One region of the Williamsia sp. Y721 genome, then DNA from elsewhere that is predicted to be linked to it. Evidence: predicted binding sites of a transcription regulator. Region 1 holds the regulator's gene; the other holds the start of a gene.
What was found. The regulator LexA, encoded in region 1, represses DNA repair genes until DNA is damaged. The targets are predictions, from matches to a motif close to CGAACANNTGTTCG.
Positions count from the first base shown of each region.

Region 1 (11,811 bases):
CCAACGCCAAGAAAGACGGCGACCACTGGGTGCTCAACGGATCGAAGACGTTCATCACCAACGGCATCAACGCCGACCTGGTGATCGTGGTCGCGCGCACCGACCCCGAGGCAGGCGCGAAGGGATTCAGCCTGCTGGTCGTCGAGCGTGGCATGAAGGGTTTCGAGCGCGGCCGCAACCTCGACAAGGTCGGCATGAAGGCGCAGGACACAGCCGAACTGAGCTTCGACAACGTCCGCGTGCCCGCCGAGAACCTGCTCGGTGAAGAAGGCCTCGGCTTCATTTACCTGATGCAGAACCTGCCCCGCGAACGCCTGTCGATCGCAGTGGTCGCCGCGGCGGCGATGGAGCAGGTGCTGGAGACCACCGTTCAGTACGCCAAGGACCGCAAGGCCTTCGGTCGCTCGATCGGAAACTTCCAGAACACCCGGTTCCTGCTGGCCGAACTGGCCACCTCGACCACGACGACGCGCGTCTTCGTCGATCACTGCATCGGTCTGCTGAACGAGAAGAAGCTGACCGTCCCGGACGCCGCAATGGCCAAGTATTACGCCACCGAGAACCAGGTGCACCTGGTCGACCGGTGTCTGCAGCTGCACGGCGGATACGGCTACATGCGTGAATACTCGGTCGCCAAGGCGTTCCTCGACTCTCGCGTGCAGACCATCTACGGCGGCACGACCGAGATCATGAAGGAAGTGATCGGACGCAGTCTCGGGGTCTGATCACTTCGTGATCCCCTGAACTCGAAAGGCGGGGTGTACCGGGATATCCCGGTACACCCCGCCTTTGATCGCTCTGAGAGTGATCTGCCTACGACTCGGAGCTCAGAGTCGGCGCATCACTGTGACGACCTTGCCCAGGATGACGGCATCGTTGCCCGGGATGGGATCGAACACCGGGTTGTGCGGCATCAGCCACACGGCGTCCTTGGTGCGCTTGAATGTCTTGATCGTGGCGTCGCCGTCGATCATCGCCGCAACGATGTCGCCGTTGTCGGCAACATTCTGCTGGCGTACGACCACCCAGTCACCGTCGCAGATCGCGGCGTCGATCATCGATTCACCGACGACCCTGAGCAGGAACAGTGAACCTTCACCGACCAGCTCTTTGGGGAGCGGGAAGACGTCTTCGACGGCTTCTTCGGCGAGGATCGGACCGCCGGCCGCGATCCGGCCGAGGACCGGGACGAACGTCGGTGTCGGCAGGGATTCGTCCGGTGTCTGAACCTGCCCGGCCGCTGTGGCCGGGTTCAGGTCGGTGTCCTGGATGTTCACCGCTCGAGGCCGGTTGTTCTCGCGCTGCAGGAAACCCTTGCGTTCGAGCGTGCGGAGCTGGTGGGCGACCGACGACGTCGAGGTCAGACCGACGGCGTCACCGATCTCCCGGATGCTCGGCGGGTAGCCGCGCTCGCGAACCGAGGTACGGATGACCTCGAGAACTGCTTTCTGACGGGGGGTCAGTGAGCCCTCGGCGAGTGGTTCGGTGGCGACAACAGTGGTCGCGGCCCCGTCCGCCGGTGTCGGGGGCTGGGTTGTATCGGCCATCAGGTCCTCCAGTTCATGCGGTATCGGGCGGGGTCCATGTCGACAAAGATAGTGCAAATGGTCACAAGTCTCAAACATTTGTTCGATCAGGCGTGGCGCTTTGTCGGAGGCCCGTGGTACAAATCGAACACTCTTTCAATCGAACGAGTGATCGAATAGAGATCGAAACCGATGATCGAGGACTGAACCCCATGACTGCAGCCACCACCATCATCCGGCCGGCCACAGCTCGGCCTGTTCACCACTCCGAGAGCGGTACCGCCCCGCGCACCACGCGCCCGGTACGGCCCGCGGACACATCACGCCCGGCCGGTCGCCGTCTGCCTGCGCAGCGCCGGGTCGCCGTCTCGTGTGCCGATTCGCGTAATTCCGAGCGGCGGATACCGACCGCTCGCGAGATGGTCTTCGCCCGCAGACGCGCCTGGGCGGCTGCGTCGGTCACCGGCGTCGGTCTGATGCTCGTGGTGGCGTTCATGACCTTCTTCGGCGGCGTCATGCAACAGTCCGCCGATCCGGCCCGCGTCGGAACCGAGGTCGTCCGGGTCCAATCGGGGGAGTCGTTGGGCGCCATCGCCTCCCGCATCGCACCCGAGATGCCGACCGAAGCCGTGGTTGCGAAGATCATGGAACTCAACGCCATGAACAACTCGGCACTGTCGGTGGGTCAGGCATTGGTCACCCCCGTCTACGCGAGGTAGACCGTGGAGGGGCCGCGATCGCGGACGGTATCCTCGGAGTCACAGTGTCTGGTCACTCCGCCCAGGCCGTCGACCGTCGAGGAATCGTGCATGCATTGCCCGTTTTGCAAGAACGAGGACACCCGCGTAATCGATTCGCGGGTGGCGGACGAGGGTCAGGCCATCCGTCGCCGCCGCGCCTGTTCGCAGTGTGCACGCCGTTTCACCACCGTGGAGACCGCGGTGCTCTCGGTGGTCAAGCGAACGGGCGTCACTGAACCGTTCAGTCGTGAGAAGGTCATGCGCGGCGTCCGCCGGGCCTGCCAGGGCCGTTCGGTCGACGACGACAAATTGCAGCATCTCGCGCAGCAGGTGGAAGAAGCAGTCCGGGCATCAGGCTCGGCGGAAGTGCCGGCCAATGAGGTCGGTCTGGCTATCCTCGGCCCGCTTCGCGATCTCGATGAGGTCGCATACCTGCGATTCGCCTCCGTCTACCGGTCATTCGACTCGGTGGATGATTTCCAGAAAGAAATCGACGACCTCCGGTCGAGCAAGCCTTAGCGCCACTACCGCAAGTCGCGGATCGCCTTGATGGCACGTTTTTCTGAGATCGGGTAAGCGGTTCGGAGCTGTTGAGCAAACAGCCCGACTCGCAATTCCTCGACAATCCAGCCCGCGGCCTCGCTGACCGCATCGCGCCGCTGCGGCGGGATCATCCGCAGATGGTCTGTCCATGCGGCCACCACGCGATCGATGGCTGCCATCGACGCGGCGTCCCGAGAAGCGGAGGCCGGCAGCTGTTCCAGCCGGGCCAGGGCAGCATCCAGATACCGCGGGATCTCGGGGAGGTGTTCGCCACCGGTGGCCGAGATGAACCCGTCGAAGACAAGATCCGCGAGTTGATCGCGCACGTCGTCGGCAGCGTCAGTCACCGTGCTGGCCGCGATGGCGGTACGCAGCGGAGCCACCCGGGTCAAGATCGCCGCGGCTTGGCGCAATTTGGTGGTGGCCCGACTCGTGACCTGCCCGGCGACATGGCCTTTCAGCGCGGCGTAGTCGGCAGCGGTCCAGACCTCCGGCTGCGGGGGAACCAGGTCGATCACCGCCGCCCGCACGCAATCGGTGAGCAATGCCTCACCGCTGGGGTAAGGGCTTTGGCTCAGTGCCAGCCGCTCCGCGGTCCCGAGTGCAGAAGTCGCGTTCTGACGTAGGCCCGGCACATCATTGATAAGCAGTCCGATCAGGGCGTTGTACATCGCGCTGCGCTGCTCGGACTCGGTCGACATCGGGGCAACGGTGAAGCCGCCTTTGCGGGGCACCAAAGCCGGGTAGCTCGTGATCTCCTGTCCGGCAACGGTGTTGCGGACCGAGCGCGCGATGGTTCCGAACGTCTTGTCTGTCCAGGTGGTTGCCACCGGCGTCGACTCGGTCGCGGCCTCCTTCTCTAGAGCCGCGCGAGCCTTGCCGCCGAGTCGTTCCTGGAGCTCTGTCAACGATTTGGAGTGGCCCAACTCCTGACCGTCCGGGGCCAGGGCCACGAAGGTCATCCGCAGGTGGTCGGGCAGCGCGGTCGGCCTCAGGTCGGCGGCTGCGATCCGCACGCCGGTGAGGCGGGTGAGTTCGGCGGCGACGGCGGACGTCAGGGGCTTGGCACGCGGTGTCACCGCATCAAGGATCTGTGAGGCCAGATCCGGTGCCGGACCGATCTCGCGCCGAAGGGTTTTCGGCAGTGTGCGGATCAATTCGGTGACGAGTTCGGTGCGCATTCCGGGGACCAGCCAGTCGAAGCCCGAAGGTCGGGCCCGCGTCAGCAGGGGCAGCGGAATCAGCACACTGACGCCGTCGTCCTCGGTGCCGGGCTCGAAGCGGTATCGCAGATCGTAGGTGGCATCAGCCTGACGCCAGGTATCCGGGAAACCGGCCGGATCGCCGGCAACGACGTCTGCGGGATCGAGATCGAGGAGGTTCGGGTCTTTCTTGCGTGCGGTTTTCCACCAGGTGTCGAAGTGCCTGCCCGAGACCACCTCTTGACCCACGTGGCGGTCGTAGTGCGCGAACAGGGTGTCGTCGTCGACCACGACATCGGTCCGCCGGACGCGGTGGACCGACTCCTCGGCATCGTCGAGCAACGCCCGGTTGCGATGGAAGAAAGGATGCTGGGTGCGCCAGTCTCCTTCGACGAGGGCACTGCGGATGAACAGCTCGCGGGCCGCCTCGGGATCGATGGATCCAAAGTTCACCCGGCGTTTGGTGACCAGGGGAACGCCGTAGAGCGTGACCCTTTCGTAGGCCATCGCCGCAGAGTGTTTGCTCGACCAATGTGGTTCGCTGTACTGGCGTTTGACCAGATCGCCGGCCAGTCGCTCGGCCCATTCGGGTTCGATGCGGGCGACGGTCCTGGCCCACAGGCGGGACGTCTCGACGATCTCGGCCGCCATCACGAACCGAGGCGGTTTGTTCGACAGATGTGAGCCGGGGAAGATCATGAACTTCGTCCCGCGCGCCCCGAGGAACTCTTTGGATTCCCCTTCGCGGACGCCGATCTGACTCAGCAGACCCGACAGGATCGATTGGTGGACAGCGACCGCTGCGGCGGAATCGGATTCGGGCGTCTCGAAGTCCGCAGGGACGGTCCAGCCCAGATCCCGGGCGATCCGGACGAGTTGCGAGTGCAGATCACGCCACTCGCGGATGCGTAGTCCGTGCAGGAACTCGCGGCGCATGCGTTTGCGGAACTGGCTCGAGGACAGCTCTTTTCGCGTGTCCTCGAGATACGTCCACAAATTGAGGAGGGTGAGGAATTCGGAACCGTCGGCGGCGAACCTGCGGTGCGACTCGTCTGCAGCCTGCCGGTGTTCGGCGGGCCGTTCCCGGACGTCGGGCAGCGACAGGGCGGCAGTGAGTACCAGCATCGGCCCCAGGACACCCTGCTTGTCGGCCTCGACCAGCATGCGGGCCAATCTCGGGTCCACCGGGATCCGCGCCAGCGATCGGCCGATCGGGGTCAGCCGGCGTACCGGGTTGTCGGGGGTGGCCGGGACGAGCGCGCCGAGTTCGTCGAGAAGTTGTTGTCCGTCGCGGATCGCCTTGGGATCGGGCGGCTGGACAAACGGGAATTTGCCCACATCGCCGAGGCCGAGCGAGGTCATGTTCAGGATCACCGCGGCCAGATTGGTCCGCAGGATCTCGGGCTCGGTGTATTCGGGTCTGCTGAGGAAGTCGTCTTCGCTGTAGAGCCGGATGCAGACACCGGCGGCCACACGACCACAACGACCGGCGCGCTGGCGGGCACTGGCCTGCGAGATCGGCTCGATCGGCAGGCGCTGAACCTTGGTGCGGGTCGAATACCGTGACATGCGAGCGGTTCCGGCGTCGATCACGTAGTGGATGCCCGGCACGGTCAGCGAAGTCTCGGCAACGTTGGTGGACAACACGATTCGTCTGCCCTTGTGAGAGGCGAACACGCGGTGCTGATCAGCGGCCGACAGACGTGCGAACAGCGGGATCACCTCTACGCCCCGCACTTCGAGGTGTTTCAGGGATGCCGCGGTATCGGTGATCTCGCGTTCGGTGGGCAGGAACACCAGGATGTCTCCGGGACCCTCGGCGAACAGTTCGTCCACCGCGGCGCCGATCGCCTGCAGTTGATCGAGATCGGCTTCGTCCTCGTCTTCGACAACAAGTGGCCGGTAACGGATCTCCACCGGATAGGTGCGCCCGGACACCTCGATGACGGGGACGGGACGATCTTCGGTGGCGAAGTGATCGGCAAAGCGACCGGGCTCGATGGTCGCCGAGGTGATGATGACTTTCAGGTCGGGACGCCTGGGGAGCAGCTGTTTGAGATATCCCAGGATGAAGTCGATGTTGAGGCTGCGTTCGTGGGCCTCGTCGATGATCAGCGTGTCGTAGTCACGCAGCATGCGGTCCTGGGAGAGTTCGCGCAGAAGGATGCCGTCGGTCATCACCTTCACCAGGGTGTCGCGTGATGCCTTGTCGGTGAACCGGACGGAATAGCCGACCACGCCGCCGAGTTCGGTATCGGTTTCTTCGGCGATGCGTTCGGCGACAGATCGGGCAGCGAGCCGTCGTGGCTGCGTGTGGCCGATCTTTCCCGCGACTCCGCGGCCGAGCTCCAGGCAGATCTTCGGGAGCTGCGTGGTCTTGCCCGATCCGGTCTCACCGGCGACAACCACAACCTGATGCGCTTCGATCGCCGCGGCGATCTCGGCACGCGCCGCCGACACCGGGAGTTCCGGTGGATATTTGAGCACCGGGACCAGCGCGCGACGCCGCTCGAGTTCCTCGGGGCCGGGGCCTGCGGGTGTGCGCGAACCAGTTCTGGTCGAGCCGGATTTGGTGGACGATGGACGTCCGCGGCGTCGGCGCTGCCCCGATGTGGTGGGCTGCCCGGACGCGGCGGGCCTGCTGGGCTGATCGGGCGCGGTCGACATATCGCTTCAATGGTAGTCGCCGGAGTCCCGGCATCGTCTCGCCACCTGGACAGGCATGATGTACCCCATGACTGCTTCTTCTTCTACCGGTCTCTGGCACGGGTTTGCCGACATGGGCGCCGTGAGTGCCTCGGGACCATTTGTTGTTGCCAAGGGTGAGGGCGCCTACATCTGGGACGCCGCGGGAAACAAGTACATCGATTCCACGGCCGGCCTGTGGTTCACCAACGTCGGACACGGGCGGACCGCGATTGCGGACGCCGTCGCCCGTCAGCTCAGTACGTTGGCGCACTACTCCGGGTTCGGCGACATCACCTCCGATGTGACCGTCGCACTGGCCGATCGGCTCTCGGCGATCGCCCCGATCCCGGGGAGCAAGGTGTTCTTCACCTCGGGTGGCAGCGACTCGGTCGATTCGGCGGTGAAACTCGCTCGCCGGTACTGGCACGAGATGGGCAAGCCGGACAAGAAGATCGTTGTCGGCCGGACCAAGGCCTACCACGGCATGCATGTCGGGGGCACCGCGCTCTCGGGCCTGCCGCCGAACCGCGAGAACTACGGCGAGCTGATGTCCGACGCGGCAACCGTCGACTGGGATGACGCCAAGAGCCTGCTGGGCCTGATCGAACGGATCGGCGCCGACAACATCGCCGCGTTCTTCGTCGAGCCGATCATCGGCGCCGGCGGCATCTACCTGCCGCCCGAGGGTTATCTGGCCGAAGTCCGGCAGATCTGCCGCGACCACGACGTGCTGTTCGTGGTCGACGAGGTCGTCACCGGATTCGGCCGGATCGGTGGATCCTGGTTCGCTTCGAGCCGGTTCGGGCTCGAGCCCGACATGATCACCACCGCAAAGGGTTTGACCTCGGGTTATGTTCCGATGGGCGCGCTGTTCATAGCCCCGAAGATCGCCGAACCATTTTACGGCGGCGGCGTGTGGTGGCGTCACGGGTACACCTATGGCGGACACGCGGGCGCGGCGGCGGCGGCGATGGCCAACCTCGACATCATCGAATCCGAGGGTCTGATCGAAGAGGCCGCACGGCTCGAATCGGATCTGCACGTCGCGCTGGCGCCGTTGGCGGATCTGCCTGCAGTCAGCGAGATCCGCAGTGGCCTCGGCGCGGTTGCCGCAGTGCAACTCACCGATCCGTCGACGGCACCCGCAGTCATCGGTGCGCTACGCCGCCATGGCGTCAGTGGGCGGGCGGCCGGGCAAGGCGCCCTGCAGATCTCGCCTGCCTTCGTGATGACCAGTGCTCAGGTCAGTGAGATGGTCCAGCGGATGGCCGATGCGCTGACGTAGCGAGAGCAGAACATCAAAAGAGCAGGGACCCGGTTAAGGGTCCCTGCTCTTTTTGTTACGTCAGTGCCTGCGGCAGCGAGGTTTTCGCTATCCGACAAGTACCTCGGCAGTACTCAGTGCTGCTGCAACACCGGCGATGATCGACGCGACCTTCAGCGATTCGAGAATCGCCTCACGCTCGACGCCGTCTTCGCGCAGGGTGTTCTCGTGGGCGGCGACGCAGTGGCCGCAGCCATTGATCGACGACACCGCGAAGGACCACAACTCGAAGTTGGCCTTCTCGACGCCGGGGTTGCCGATGATGTTCATCCGCAGTCCCGGACGAAGGTCGTCGTACTTGCCATCCAGGAACCCACGGCCACGGTAGAACACATTGTTCATACCCATGATCGATGCGGCGCCCAGGGCGGCGTTGTACGCCTCCGCCGACAGATTGTCGGCTGCTTCGTCGGCGATCTCCTTGAGGACGGTCGCGTTCTTGCTCGCTGCCGCGGTGGACAGCAAAGTGCCCCACAGCTGCTCGTCCTTGAGGACGGTGGTGCGCGCGATGGAACCCAGGTTGAGCTTGAGATCCTTCGCGTACTCCGGCAGTGCTTCTTTCAGATTATCAATGCTCATCTGTATTTCCTTCTACGAGCAGGCGATCAGACGCTGGCGGTCAGCAGTTCGCCGGCGTCGATGGTGGGATCGCCCTTCTTCCAGTTGCAGGCGCACAGCTCATCGGACTGCAGTGCGTCGAGAACACGGAGGACCTCGTCGACGTTGCGGCCGACCGAACCTGCGGTGACCGAGACGAACTGGACCTCATTGTTCGGGTCGACGATGAAGGTTGCGCGGTCCGCGACGCCGTCGGCGTTCAAAACGCCGGTGGCCTCGGCGAGTTCACGCTTGAGGTCCGAAAGCATCGGGAACGGAAGGGTCTTCAGGTCGTCGTGCTGTGCGCGCCACTGGAAGTGCACGAACTCGTTGTCGACGGACGCGCCGAGAACCTGGGCGTCGCGATCGGCGAATTCTTCGCTGAGCTTGCCGAAAGCGGCGATCTCGGTGGGGCACACGAAGGTGAAGTCCTTGGGCCAGAAGAAAACAATCCGCCACTTGCCCGCGTAGTCGTCGCTGGTGACGGTGGTGAAGTAGTCGTCGGGCTGCTTGGCGTCGACCTTGGAGAGGTCACCGCCGATGACGGCCGTCAGGTTGTAAGCGGGGAATTGATCACCAATTGTCAGCAATGGCATGAATGCTCTCCTTAGGGGTCTGTTAAAGCAGCGTGACTAATACTGCCCTGAATCCACTGAGAATGATACGTGATGAGTAGCACTATAGTGATAGGCATGACCGATCAAACTTATCAACCGACGATCGCCGGGCTGAAGGCGTTCGCGGCCATCGCTGATAAACGCCATTTTGGTTCTGCCGCAGAGAGTTTAGGAGTGAGTCAACCCTCGCTCTCGCAGGCCCTGGCGGCGTTGGAATCGGGGTTGGGATTGAGGCTGGTCGAACGATCGACCCGGCGTGTCTTCTTGACTAGTGAGGGCGATGCATTGTTGGCGCGGGCCGCTGCGGCAATCGAAGCGGTGGATATGTTCACCGCTGCCGCCGGTGGCGTCGCGCGACCGTTGTCGGGCACCTTGCGTTTGGGCCTGATTCCGACGGTGGCACCGTATGTGTTGCCGGGCATCCTGCGCAATCTGGCGAGTGAGCTCCCGGACCTGACGCTGCGGGTGGTCGAGGATCAGACCAGTCGTTTGCTGGATGCGTTGCGCCGCAATTCGATCGACGCGGCGATCCTGGCATTGCCCGCAGACGCCACCGGCATGATCGAGGTGCCGATGTACGACGAAGACTTTGTTCTGGCGCTGCCGCCCGGTCACGCGCTGGCCGGACGTAGCCGAGTGGATCCGGCCGCGCTGGCCGATTTGCCGCTGCTGCTGCTCGATGAGGGGCACTGTCTTCGCGATCAGGCACTGGAGGTCTGCCGGCTCGCGGGTGTCCGTCCCGACGTCGGACCCACCCGGGCGGCGTCCCTGGCCACCGCGGTGCAATGTGTCGAGGGAGGTCTGGGCGTGACGCTCATCCCGCAGACCGCGGTTCAGACCGAAACTGCGCGTGGGGCTCTGGCCATCGCCAGCTTCACCCGGCCGCGACCCGGTCGTCGGATCGGACTGGTCATGCGGGCCACCAGCGGACGCGAGGTCGAGTACCGCCAACTGGCCCAGGTGATCACGGCCGCCATCGTCGGATCGGGTAATGGTGCCGCGCGGCCGGTCTGAGGTCTCGTCAATCCGGCGGCGCGTCCAGGGATTCGAGCGCCGTCGACAATTCGTGGAGACCGGCCACGATCTCGCTCCAGCGCTGCGTGCCCAGAATTCCGTTGAGTCGAAACGCGAGTTCGGCATGCTGCGGATCGATGCCCCGGACGGCCTCGCGGCCTTCGGCGGTCACCTCGACGAGCTTGGCTCGCCGATGTGCGGGGTTGCTGCGATAGGCGACAAGGCCGGCTTCGGCGAGCAGGTCCGCGGTCCGCTGCACACTTTGCCGGGTGATTCCCATGACGCGGGCGATGTCCGAGACCGACAGTGGTTCGGGCAGAACGGCTCCCAGTACCTGCCATCGGGTGGCCGTGAGTCCGGCCGGCGTGGCCATCGCTTCGGCAACCGCCAGGAATTGACCGTTGAGCCGGAACGCGGTGAGGGCGGAGTCGCTGAGCAATGACTGCGGGTCGCTCATGCGGTTGCGGCCATCAGGTCGTGATAACCGGCCGGGTCGCCGCTGTACAACTTGACCCAGGCGGCGAGGGTCTGCGGGGAGTAGAGGTCGAGTTCGGCGAAGATCTCACGGGCGAAGGGCACCGGATGCATTGCGGCCGCGGTGATCAGGTGCCCCGGGCCGCTGCGGTCCGTGACGGCCGGTGCATCGACATAGCGGTGAGCGCCCGCGTAGCCGGTCCAGGCCAGCGCTTCTGCGGCGTTGCTCGTATGTTGCCGGTCGTCGAGGAGTCCGGCCTGGGCCATCGCGACCGTCGCTCCGCAGATACCGGCCACGGGCACACCCGCGCCGAGGAACTGACGGGCGGTGTCGATGAACTCGGTCAGTTCACCGCTCAGGTACGCCGAGGCGCCAGGCAGGATCAGCATTGCGCTGGCCGCCGGGTCGAGGTCGGCGAGTGTCAGGTCGGGAACGATGCGTAGTCCACCGGCGGTGACGATCGGCTCGGTGGTCGGCCCGACCGTGCGGACCTGGTAGGAGCCGGGGCGGATCTGATACTCGGGGTTGTTGATGTGCGCAACGGCGTGACCGGCTTCCCAGTCGGCGAGGGTGTCGTAGACGGCGAGGTGGACGGTGCGAGGCTCAACTGATGATGTGGTCATGACAACATGCTGTCACTATGACAGAGTGCTGTCAATGGCCGGTCTGCACCAGGTGTGCTCAGCCGGGGACGATCTCCATGTCCAGGAGTTCGGGTTCGTCATCTGCGGTTTCAGGCATCGAGAAACGTGCCAGCAGTGACCATCCGTGGTCGCCGTCCGGATCGTCGAGAACCTGTCGGGCGAGCCACTCGCCGTCGTCCTCGGTCAAACTGAACAGTGCCGGTCCACGCGCTTCCGGACCGGCCTGCACCGGACCGTATTCGTCGATGAAGTCGGCCATCTCATCGGCCCAGTCGAGATCGGGATAGCTCGCCTGCAGTCCGGACCAGTCGCGGCGCGACAGCATATTCACGAAGCGGAACATGGTGTTGCGCAGATGCACCCGGGTGGCACGTAGGTTGACGGGCCGACCGACCGGCGGTGGTGCGAGATCGGTGGGTCCGGTGATGTCGGCATCGGGGT
Region 1 covers NZ_JCASNH010000003.1:672,240-684,050, reverse strand. The annotation lists gene AC56PL_RS17895 (acyl-CoA dehydrogenase family protein) at 1-725, shown strand, start outside; gene lexA (transcriptional repressor LexA) at 828-1,547, opposite strand; gene AC56PL_RS17885 (LysM peptidoglycan-binding domain-containing protein) at 1,739-2,245, shown strand; gene nrdR (transcriptional regulator NrdR) at 2,336-2,785, shown strand; gene hrpA (ATP-dependent RNA helicase HrpA) at 2,791-6,678, opposite strand; gene AC56PL_RS17870 (aminotransferase class III-fold pyridoxal phosphate-dependent enzyme) at 6,746-7,984, shown strand; gene AC56PL_RS17865 (alkyl hydroperoxide reductase) at 8,072-8,602, opposite strand; gene AC56PL_RS17860 (peroxiredoxin) at 8,629-9,216, opposite strand; gene AC56PL_RS17855 (LysR substrate-binding domain-containing protein) at 9,313-10,251, shown strand; gene AC56PL_RS17850 (MarR family winged helix-turn-helix transcriptional regulator) at 10,259-10,708, opposite strand; gene AC56PL_RS17845 (DJ-1/PfpI family protein) at 10,705-11,349, opposite strand; gene AC56PL_RS17840 (DUF3516 domain-containing protein) at 11,408-11,811, opposite strand, start outside.

Region 2 (11,811 bases), on a different contig from region 1:
ACTGGCAGAACCGCATGACCTCGGCGTCCGACCGGCCCTTCGGGTCGAAGTCTGAACCTCCCTTGCCGCCGCCGATCGGTAGGCCGGTGAGGGCGTTTTTGAAGATCTGTTCGAACCCGAGGAATTTGACGATGCCCAGGTAGACGCTGGGATGAAACCGCAGACCACCCTTGTACGGCCCGAGTGCGGAGTTGAACTCGACCCGGAAGCCGCGGTTGATCTGGACCTGCCCGGCGTCGTCGGTCCAGGGCACGCGAAAGATGATCTGGCGTTCGGGCTCGCAGAGCCGCTTGATGATGGCGGAGTCGGTGTACTGCGGATGCCTGGCAACCACGGGGCCGAGACTGTCGAGTACCTCTTTGACGGCTTGGTGGAACTCGCGCTCGCCCGGGTTGCGGGCGATCACTTCGTCGTAGAGATCCTGCAGTTTCGTGTCGATCATCGGAATCGTCTGGCTCCTTCGTGCTCCGAGCACCGCGAGATGTTCGCCCGCGGTGTCAGTAGCCGTCAACAGTCAGACGGCACCGCCCGTCAGCCTATCGATCGACAGATAAGCGGCGGCCGGGGGTGACGGATCAGACAACTCCTGGTCAGGGCGCGATGAAGCCTCCGACACCGGGAAGTGATGGCTGACCTGCGTTGGGATAAGCCCACGATCCGGTGATGGCCGCGGAGATCACCACCGCGCCCGAGCCGGTGTAGACGGTTGATTCGACAGGTGTCGGATCAAGGAAGTACGGGCACAGCTTGACCGTCGTGGTGCCTGCGGCGCCGGTGCCCAGGTTCCGGTAGGTGACCCGGACCAGGGATCCGGCTGCGTTGGTCGAGCAGGTCGAGGGGCTACCCGGTGCGCTGAAGGTGGTCTGGCCGGGTGCCGGAGAAGACGCGTTGACCGATACGAACAGGGGGCCGGGCACTGCCAGTCCGCTGACCTGTAGTCCGAGCGCGGGGATCTGGTAGACGGACACGGGAGCTGCGGTCAGGGTGGGGCCGGCAGGTGCGGCCGATGCGGCAGGAGCCCCGGCCACGGCTAGTCCGGCAGCGGCGAGCGCTGCGCCTGTCAACATCGATATTCGTTTCGCAATGCGCATGATGTTCCCCTTCGGATAGTTGGCTTTATCCTCCTATCGAAAAGGTGATTCGGTTGTGTTACGGGCGACAAGGATTCCGTTATCGCGGGAAATAGACGACCTGATTGGAAAACAGGGAATCGGGGACAGAGATATGGTTTGCCGCCGCGACAACTCCGATCCAGGTATCCAGATTCGCGCTGCCGTATTCGGTCTCGCACAGAGTGTGGAGCGTGTCGCCGGCAACATGGGCGCGCCGGTTCAGCCCGGGCCTGATCAGCACCTGGCCGAGGGTGAGAGTTGCATTGAGCGGCAACTGATTTGCATGTGCCAGCATGATTCGCAAGTGGTCGTCGCCATACCAGCGGAATGCGAGCTCGTGCAGGGTGTCGCCGGTGACAACCGTGTGGTGGCCGGAATTGGCGAGGTCGGGTATGAGTAGCCATGACCCCGGCTGAATCTGCCGTTGCGCGACACCGTTGATCATCTCCCAGATCAATTGTGTGCCGGTGTCGGTGGTGCCGTAGTAATGCTGCGTGATCGCCTGCCGGGCGGCGGAGCTGTCGGGGGTCGAGAACCGGTGGCGAAAAGTCAGGTAGGGAACCTCTAGTTGTTGCCCGATGCTGATGGCGTTCGGGTCGGCGAGATGATTCTGGCGGGCGATCACCGGGTACAGGGTGCCGTCGCCGTACTCGTGCTGCGCAATGGCGAAGAGGGTGTCACCGGGTTGGACGTTGTAGGTCTTCATGGTTTCCTCGCTCGTCGGCGTGTTGTGGGTCCGGATGGGCCTGATGACAACTCTCGTCGCAGGGACTCGGCGTGTCATGCGTACTCGACTTTCCGATTCGGTCACCTCTGGTAGAGGGCTCCTCTCGCAAATGAGAATGACGTTCTGATAGCCTGCAGCAAGTTGCGCATCACTACGTCGAAGGGCTTTGCGAACCATGTCGGACAATCAGCTGGAGTCGTTGGCCTCCAATGCCTTCGAGAACCGCACCGTGCTCATGTCCGGTGGCAGCCGCGGTATCGGTTTGGCAATTCTGCTCGCGCTGGCCGCGCGGGGCGCCAACATCGTGCTGCTGGCCAAGACCGATGTGCCACATCCCAAGTTGCCGGGAACCATCCACACGGCGGTCGACGAGATCACTGCGGCAGGCGGAAAAGCCGTCGGAGTGGTCGGTGACGTACGTGTCGATGACGACGTGCAGCGCGCGGTGGCAGCTGCTGTCGAGACCTTCGGTGGCATCGACATCCTCATCCACAACGCCAGCGTCATCAACGAGGCCGGGACCGCTGACCTGCCGCTCAAGCGTTACGACCTGATGCAGGGCGTCAATGTCCGCGGAATGTTCTCGCTGACCCAGGCGGCCCTGCCGCATCTGGCCAAGTCGCCGAATGCGCAGATCCTGTCCATCGCGCCCCCGCTCAACATGTCGCCGCACTGGCTGGGCAAGTTCCCCGCGTACACGCTCTCGAAGTATGGGATGACGGTGTTGGCTCTCGGCTTCGCGGCGGAGTTCGCAGATCAGAAGATCGCCAGCAACTGCCTGTGGCCAGAGACGACCATCGCCACCGCCGCGGTCAAGAACCTCCAGGCAGATCCCGAGGCCGCACTGCACGCGCGTGAGCCCGAGGTCATGGCCGATGCCGCCACGCTGATCTTGGCGCGGCCGCCGCAGGCCACCGGTGAAGTCCTGATCGACGCCGACGTCCTCAAGGGCGCGGGGGTCACAGACCTTTCAACATACGGCGGCACCGAACCCCTCGACCTGGACTTCTACATCGACGCCTGAGTGGCGGACGGCTGAGCCGACTCAACCGACAACGATCCGCGCGATCTCGGTCGCCTGCTCCTGCAGGGTCTCCCGGAGTTCTTGCGGGCCTTCGATCTCGACAGCGATCAGGGCATCGTCCACACACACGGTGAGCTCACCTTCGGCATCGGTCGAGTTCCCGAAATCGCCTGGCTGCCACCAGGCTTGATTGCCGAGGCCGGCGACGGGGGTCACCGGGTGGATGTGGTCGGACGGCTCGATACATTGCACTGTGTTGTCGCTGAACTGTTCTGCAAACGACAGGTCCAGATCGACTTCGATCGTGTTGGCATCGGTTTCTGATTCGACGGATTCGAAGCTACACCCGACGGTTTGGTAGTTGATGTCGTCGATGGTGCTGTTCGCGCCGCTCGACGGTACCGGCGTGTCGAACTCGGTACCGAAGATCTGCGTCAGATCGTCGGAGGTCAGACCCGCGCAGTCGGCGCGAAGGTTGCCCTCGCTGACGGGAGCCGCGGTCGCGTCGGCGGATTCCGGCATCGGTGGCGGCGATTCGGTCGTCGTCGACTGGATCGGTGATTCGGTCGTACTTCGGTCCGACGATTCGTCGGAGTCGTCGGAACACCCGGCCAGCAGGGACACCATGACCCCGGCCGCGAATATCGCTGCCACACTTCGTCGCATGCCACGCTCCTCACGTCCGGTTCCTTCGTCGGCCTATGCGCCTGCGACATTAGGCGAGCGCGGCGGCGGTGGGAACGCAAATCGCACGATGTCCGGCATACGCACGACGTGCGGGTAACCTCGCCCTATTTCGCCGCTCGCGTATCGGGCGTCCGGAATCACGTTGGGCGCGTGGGTCTGGAAGATCTGGTCGTCGGCAAGCCCACTGAGACGTCGAGCCAATAGATCTCGGTCAGACCTTTTCGAAGACCGCGGCCAGACCTTGGCCGCCGCCGATGCACATGGTCTCCAGGCCGTACCGGGCGTCGCGACGCTGCATCTCGCGGGCCAGTGTTGCCAGCATCCGGCCGCCGGTCGCGCCGACGGGATGGCCGAGCGAGATACCCGAACCATGCACATTGGTGCGCTGATGATCGTCTGCGCCGAACTTCCATTCCCGCATCACGGCGAGCGCCTGTGCGGCGAATGCCTCGTTCAGTTCGATGAGGTCGATGTCGGAAAGCGTGAGTCCCGCTTTCGCGAGCGCCTTCTCGGTTGCCGGGACCGGCCCGATGCCCATCACCTTCGGTTCCACGCCGGCCACACCCCACGACACCAGCTTGACCAAGGGGGTCAGACCCAATTCGGCAGCCTTTTCGGCGGTGGTCACGATGCTCAGTGACGCGGCGTCGTTCTGACCGCTGGCATTGCCCGCCGTGACAGTGGCATCGGGATCCTGCTTGCCCATGAGGGGGCGCAGCTTGGACAGCGACTCGACGGTGGTGTCGGCGCGCGGATGCTCGTCGGTGTCGATCAGCTGCTCACCGGATCGGGACGGAACCGACACCGGCACGATCTCTTCGGCCAGGATGCCGGCCTGCTGTGCGGCGACGGCTCGGGTGTGCGAAGCGACCGCGAGTTCGTCCTGTTCGAGTCGGCTGATGCCGTATTCGCGGCGCAGGTTCTCGGCGGTCTCGATCATGCCGCCTGGCACCGGGTAGAAGCGACCACCCGCGGTCGAACGGGCCCGAACCAGGCTGTCGTGCATCGAAATACCGGACCGTGCGCCGCCCCAACGCATGTCCACGGAGTAGAACGAGGCGTTGCTCATCGATTCGGTGCCGCCGGCCACGACGAGTTCGTTGTCACCATTTCCGACCTGGAACGCCGCCTGGATGACAGCCTGCAGGCCCGATCCGCAACGACGGTCGATGTGCATGCCGGGAACCGTGACCGGCAGGCCCGCGTCCAAGGCCACCACCCGGCCGATCGCCGGCGCCTCACTGTTGCCGTTGCAGTGACCGAGGATGACGTCGTTGATCTCGCCCGGTGCGATTCCGGTCCGCTCCAGCAGACCCTTCATCGCGGCAACACCGAGATCGACTGCCGTGAGCGACTTGAACATTCCGCCGTAGCGGCCGATCGGGGTGCGAATCGGCTCGCAGACAACAACCTCGCGCATGTGCTTTCCCTTCCCCTTTTCAGACCCATAATGCAAGGTGGACCCATGACCTTCTGCACTGTGCCTACCGCCCGATGAGCCCGGAGAGCAAACCCCAGGCGTTACCGTTGGCGGGTTTACGAATCATAGAGGTATCCAGCTTCGTCGCAGCACCCCTTGCCGGAATGACCTTGGGATCGCTTGGTGCCGAAGTGATCCGCGTCGACCCGATCGGCGGTGCCGCGGACTACCGGCGCTGGCCGGTGACCGAGGACGGCGAGTCGATCTACTGGGCGAACCTGAATCAGGGAAAACGGTCGCTGGCCGCGAACTTTCGTGATCCCGAGGCGACCGCGCTGATCCGGGAACTCATTCTCGAAGCGGGAATTGTGGTCACCAACGCGGCGGGGCGGGACTGGCTCGACTACGACGAGTTGGCGCGGGCCCGGCCCGATCTGATCCACGTACAGGTGCTCGGTCGCGCGGACGGGCGCGGCGCAGTCGACTACACGGTCAACGCGGCGATGGGCTTTCCGCTCGTCACCGGCCCGACTGCCCTGGGAGCACCGGTCAACCATGTACTGCCGGCATGGGATGTGGCCTGCGGGTTGTATGCGGCCCTCTCGGTGACGGCAGCGGTGCATCGGCGTGCGAGCACCGGAGAGGGGGCGCAGATCGTGTTGCCCCTCGAGGACGTCGCGTTGGCGACGATCGGTCACCTCGGCTACTTGGCCGAGGTGCAACTCGGTGGACCGGACCGGCCCCGGGTGGGCAATTCTGTGTACGGCACCTACGGAAGCGATTTCCGCACCGCTGACGGCGAAACGATCATGGTTGTCGCGGTGACGCCGCGACACTTCCGCGACCTCGCCGAGGTCACCGGAACCGCCGACGCCGTAGCCGCATTGGAAACGGCACTGGGCGTGGACTTTCGCGAAGACAGTGATCGATTCCGCCATCGCGACGTCTTGAGTGGTCTGTTCTCGATCTGGTTCCGGGATCGGACCATCGATCAGGTGGAGAAGGAGCTGAGCGCTACCGCCGTGCTCTACGAGCGCTACCTGACGTTCGCGCAGATCGCGGCCGATCCCCGCGTCACCGACAATCCGATGTTCCAGCAGGTCGATCAGCCGCGTATCGGCTCTTATCTCGCGCCGACGACGCCGATGTCGATCGACGGACGGTACCCGGCGGCCCGGCCTGCCCCTGCCAACGGGGATGACACCGCCTCCGTGCTCATCGAGTGTCTTGGTCTGAGCGAGAACACAATTGCAGACCTCGAGACCCGCGGGGCCATCCGCGTGTCGACACCCATCACCCAGAAGGAAACGTAGATGACGCGCCTGGCGCAGACGCACGACCTCACTGAGGTGCAGGCCGATATCCTGTCCACCGTCCGCGATTTCGTGGAGCGCGACATCATCCCGAATGCGCAGGCCCTCGAACAGTCCGACACCTATCCACAGGCGATCGTCGACACGATGCGCGAGATGGGCCTTTTCGGGCTCATGATCCCGGAAGAGTATGGCGGACTGGGTGAGTCGCTGCTGACCTATGCGCTGTGCGTCGAGGAGCTGGCGCGGGGTTGGATGAGCGTGTCCGGCGTGATCAATACCCACTTCATCGTGGCCTACATGATCCGACAGCACGGAACACCGGAGCAGAAGGCGCATTTCCTTCCTCGGATGGCGACCGGTGAAGTGCGCGGGGCTTTTTCGATGTCTGAACCCGAGCTCGGCTCAGATGTGGCCGCGATCCGTACCCGCGCCCAGCGATCCGGCGACGACTACGTCATCAACGGCCAGAAGATGTGGCTCACCAACGGTGGTAGCTCCACCCTGGTTGCGGCGCTCGTCCGCACCGACGAGGGTGCCGCGAAGTCACACGAGAATCTGACGACCTTCCTGATCGAGAAGCCCGCCGGATTCGGTGAGGTGTCACCGGGTCTCACGATTCCCGGCAAGATCGACAAGATGGGATACAAGGGGATCGACACCACGGAGCTGTTGTTCGACGACTACCGGATCTCCGCCGACATGGTCCTCGGCGAGAAGCCGGGCCGCGGCTTTTATCAGATGATGGACGGTGTCGAAGTTGGCCGGGTCAATGTGTCGGCCCGCGCCTGCGGGGTGGCGATCAGGGCTTTCGAGCTGGCCGCAAGGTATGCCCAGCAGCGCAGCACCTTCGGCAAACCCATCGCCCAGCACCAGGCGATCTCGTTCTCCCTGGCGGAAATGGCCACCAAAGTCGAAGCGGCCCATCTGATGATGGTCAACGCGGCCCGGCTGAAGGACTCCGGTGAACGTAACGACGTGGCCGCGGGGATGGCGAAATACCTGACGAGCGAGTACTGCTCCGAGGTGACGCAGGCCAGCTTCCGTATCCACGGCGGCTACGGATACTCGAAGGAGTACGAGATCGAACGCCTGATGCGGGAGGCGCCGTTCCTGCTGATCGGTGAAGGCACCAGTGAGATCCAGAAGACGATCATCAGCAAAGGTGTGATGCGCAGCTACGCGTTATAGGGGTCAGTGCGCGTCAGCGAGCTCTCGGTGGGCTGCCCTCCGGATCCGTCGTCGGCCCACAACCAACCGATACGTTTTCTCCAACAACGATGTTCGGGTCCGCTCGGGATCCATCAGCTCGTTCTCGGCGAAGGGGCTGTCCTCGCCGTCGACGATGTCGTGATCGAACTCGACCAGGGTCTTGCCGTCGCCGCGCATTGCGTCGATGGCGGCGCCGAGTCCGGAATGGTTGTCGATCGCAGCCTGGAGTTCGTCGACGTCGATGTCGAGGTGTTCGCTCAGCAGCCGATCCCGGACCCCGCGGATCGCGATGCGGTTCTCATTCGATTCGGGAAGGTCGGGATCGATCTCGACGGCGAGGTCACATTCGCTGTCGAAGCCCATCGACCGGTTGTTGAGATTGGACGACCCCACGCGCAGGAGACGGTCATCCATCACCAGGACCTTGGCGTGCACGTATATCGGCTCCCCGCCCGCGGTCACCGGATGGTATGCGCGAAAACGCTTTTCGGTGTCGGCCTGCCACAGGAACTGGAGGAGGCGCTGGCGGGCACCGTCCATCGCCTGCTGTTCGAGCCAGCTGTCGGCATGTCGGGGCAGGACGATCACGATCTCGGGCCCCCCGCTTTCGCGCAGGCGCTTCTCCAGGGCCTCGGCGATGGTCCGGGACGCGAGGTACTGACTCTCGATGTAGAGGTAGTCCCGAGCGGCGGCTATGGCTGCGAGATAGAGAGATTCGATCTCGCGCACCTCGTCCCGGCCCGGGATCTCCGGCAATGTCCGCGCCACGGCCACGTCGACCGATTCCATGGTCGGGATCAGTGTGTCGGGCCAATAGTTGTCCCCGACGTCGGTGACCTGTTCGAGGGTGCGCCCGGTTGCTGCCAACCATCGGGCCCGTGCCATCTCGCCGACCACCCGGGCCGCGTCCCCGTCAACAGCGGTGGTCGCGTCGTGCCAGGGCCCATACGTCTTGCCGTTGGGCTGGGTGCGCCGATCGTTCTGATCGAGGTGGTCGGAGGTGTCCCATCGGTCGACGGTCATGTCGATGCCGCCACAGAACGCGATCTGATCGTCGATCACCAGGATCTTTTGATGATGTGCCGCGCCAACCGGGTGCACCAGATCGTTCTCGAACTGCAGTGCGGGGTCGGTGAGCCAGTTCTGAATGAAAACCGGCGCCATCCCCCTGTTGATCGCACCCAACCCCAAACTCCACTTGAGGAGGTTGATATTGAGCCCGGGTCGGTTCTGCGGCAACCACTTCAGGAAATCGCCGAGAGCATTGGGACCGTCGAGGGTCTGCCCTTCGGGCTCGAACTGGATCCGGGTGTCAAAGTCCCATCCGATCAGAATGATTCGGCTGCGTGCCTGTAACATCGCGGCCTTTGCATGCCTGAAGTAGTCGGCCGCGTCGACGATCACCGCGAGTCGATCGGCCTCGGCGATCTTCCAGCAGGTCTCATCGGGCACAAGCACCGGCTTGTCACTGCTCACGGGGGACCCTCGGCTTCTTCGACGGATTAGCGTTCTAGAAAGTAGCACGTTGGGTTGTACGCGCTGATTAGTCGAACAAACATTCGACATGCGGCGGCATCGCAGGTAGACTCATGGCAAGATTTCGATCAGATGTGCTGGGGGGCATGATGACTGACGATCCATCTGATGACGTGACGGTTGATTCTTCTTCGGTTCCGGTGTTGGTGGCCATGTATCTCGAGTTGGAGTTGTTGCTCGCTGATATCAATGATTGTTCCTCGTCGGATATGTCTGACAGTGAGCTCAATGAGCTTGTGCGGGTGCATGAACGGATCTCCCGCAAGGTCGAGTTCACCGGTGTGCGGAATTTGCTGCGGGTGTCGGACCGCTCGTCGTTTACCAAGGCGGGGTATTCGTCGTTGTTCGGTTTCGTGCGGCAAGAGTTGCGGTTGACCAAAGGGCAAACCTCCTCCCGGATCCGTGGACTGGAGGCCGTCGGACGGTTTCATACGATACAGGGGCAGGAGTTGGCGCCGAAATGTCCTGCCGCTGAACAGGCCTGGTCGAGAGGTTTGATCGGGGCAGCGCATATGGATGTGATGTTGGATGTGCGCAAACACATCCCGTCTGCTTCCGATCCGGCGGTGTATGACGTGGTTGATCACTGGATGACCGAAGAAGCGGTCGGTCAGGACCCGACGCAGTTGGTTGCGTCGGGCCGGCAAGTCCTGGCGCGGGTCGATCCCGATGGCCGGTTGACCGACGACAGCGATCGAGCCCGCAAACGTTCAGTGGGAATCGGCGATCAGGGTGTGGACTTGATGGCGAAAATCTCGGGCACGCTAGATCCGGAAACCTTGGCGTTGTTCAAGACCGTGATGGACGTCTGGGCCGCGCCCGGGATGAACAATCCGGCCGACCCGAACTCGCCGACCGGCGCGAGCGATGATCCGAAACAAGATGCCGAGTTGATCAAGGCCGCGGCCGAGCGCGATACCCGTTCGACGAGCCAGCAACATCACGATGCGTTGAAAGCAATTCTGAAAACCATTCTGGCGTGCAACCTGCTCGGTAAGTCCCATCGGGGTTTGCCGGCTCAACTGATCATCACGATGACCAAAGAGCAGCTCGACGACTGCGCGGGTATCGCGAAAACGGCTTCAGGGGTGGATATTCCGGTCAAGGAAGCGTTGAACCTGTCGGCCCGCTCCGACAAATACCTCGCCGTCTTCGCCAACCACAGCGCCGAGGTGCTGTATTTCGCCCGGGCCAAACGCACCGCGCAGAAAGGCCAGCGTTTGGCGATGTTCGCCCGGGATCGCGGTTGCTCGCACCCGGGGTGCACCAATCCGGCGACCTGGGCGGAGATCCATCACCTGATTGCCTGGATCAACGGTGGTCTGACCGACATCGATCTGATGGGATCAGCCTGCCCGCCGCATCACAAGCTCGTCGGCGATGGCCCGGGCCAGTGGCAGACGGTGATGATCACCGAAGGGCCCGACAAGGGCAGGGTCGGGTGGATACCCCCGGCAAGTGTGGATCCGGAACGCAAACCGAGAGTCAACCGTGCCCAGCATGTCAACGAAACCTTCGCAGCGGCCTGGCAAAAAGTCCTCGGCGACCGCCAGGCGGTGTTGGCCGAAAAGTTGGCGGAACTGACCAGCGACGTATCTGACCTCCCACCTGATTCTGGCACCGACGATCCCGAGTCCGTCGAATAGCATTGCAGGTAAGTGTGTTCAGAGATCAGTGGTCGCGTATGGCCGCGGATCGAGCCTGCGTTCAGCGCTCGCTGTCGAGCATCGCCATATGGGCTTCGTCGTAGCGCCCGCCGGCAGCGGCGTCAGCAGGGACGGCGGCCTCGATGGTGTCGAGTTCCGCCTTGGTGAGGTTGAAGTCAAGGGCGGCAAGGGAATCGTGCAACCGTGTCACCTTCTGGGTGCCGATGATCGGGACGATGTCGTCACCCTGGGCGAGTACCCAGGCGATCGCGAGTTGTGCGACGCTGACACCGCGCCGGTCGGCGATCGTCGCGAGTGCATCGACGAGTTCGAGGTTCTTGGTCAGGTTGTCGCCCTGAAAACGTGGGGTGTGCGCTCGATAGTCGTTGGGGGCGAATGTGGTTCCGGCCCCGACCGAGTTGCTCAGCAGGCCGCGCGCCAACACGCCGTAGGCGGTGATTCCGATACCGAGTTCACGGGTGGTCGACAGTATTCCGGATTCGATACCGCGGGACATCAGCGAGTACTCGATCTGCAGGTCGACGATGGGATGCACTGCCGCAGCGCGGCGAATCGTGTCGATACCCACCTCGGACAGGCCGATGTGGCGGACATAACCGGCGTCGACCATCTCGGCGATGGCGCCGATGGTCTCCTCGATCGGGACGGCCGGGTCGAGGCGGGCCGGGCGGTAGATGTCGATGTGATCTACCCCGAGCCGGGTGAGCGAATACGTGAGGAAGTTCTTCATCGCAGCCGGTCGGGTATCGAACCCGACGAATTCGCCGTCGGGAGAACGGAGTCCGCCGAACTTCACACTGAGCTGCACGTCGTCGCGATCACGTTCGCGCAACGCCCGGCCGATCAGCATCTCGTTGTGACCGCTTCCGTAGAAGTCGCCGGTGTCGATGAGGTTCACACCTTCATCGATCGCGGCGTGAATGGTGGCGATGGACGACGCGTCGTCGCTGGGGCCGTACATACTGGACATGCCCATCGCACCGAGGCCGATGCGGGAGACCGATGGTCCTGTTTTGCCGAGGGTTACCTGTTGAATGTTCATGAGCTCAGCCTGGACGGTTTGTGCGGCCGGTGGCAGAGACCGGTTATCGGGGGATCGCCGGTCCCTGGCTC
Region 2 covers NZ_JCASNH010000002.1:800,882-812,692, forward strand. The annotation lists gene gdhA (NADP-specific glutamate dehydrogenase) at 1-442, opposite strand, end outside; gene AC56PL_RS12500 (hypothetical protein) at 591-1,091, opposite strand; gene AC56PL_RS12505 (LysM peptidoglycan-binding domain-containing protein) at 1,171-1,818, opposite strand; gene AC56PL_RS12510 (SDR family oxidoreductase) at 2,015-2,863, shown strand; gene AC56PL_RS12515 (hypothetical protein) at 2,885-3,529, opposite strand; gene AC56PL_RS12520 (acetyl-CoA C-acetyltransferase) at 3,762-4,970, opposite strand; gene AC56PL_RS12525 (CoA transferase) at 5,045-6,283, shown strand; gene AC56PL_RS12530 (acyl-CoA dehydrogenase family protein) at 6,284-7,474, shown strand; gene AC56PL_RS12535 (phospholipase D-like domain-containing protein) at 7,478-8,971, opposite strand; gene AC56PL_RS12540 (HNH endonuclease signature motif containing protein) at 9,118-10,677, shown strand; gene AC56PL_RS12545 (aldo/keto reductase) at 10,739-11,740, opposite strand.
Region 2: AC56PL_RS12540 (HNH endonuclease signature motif containing protein) is a predicted target of LexA. The motif match lies at 9,044-9,057, and genes of this name have one in related genera.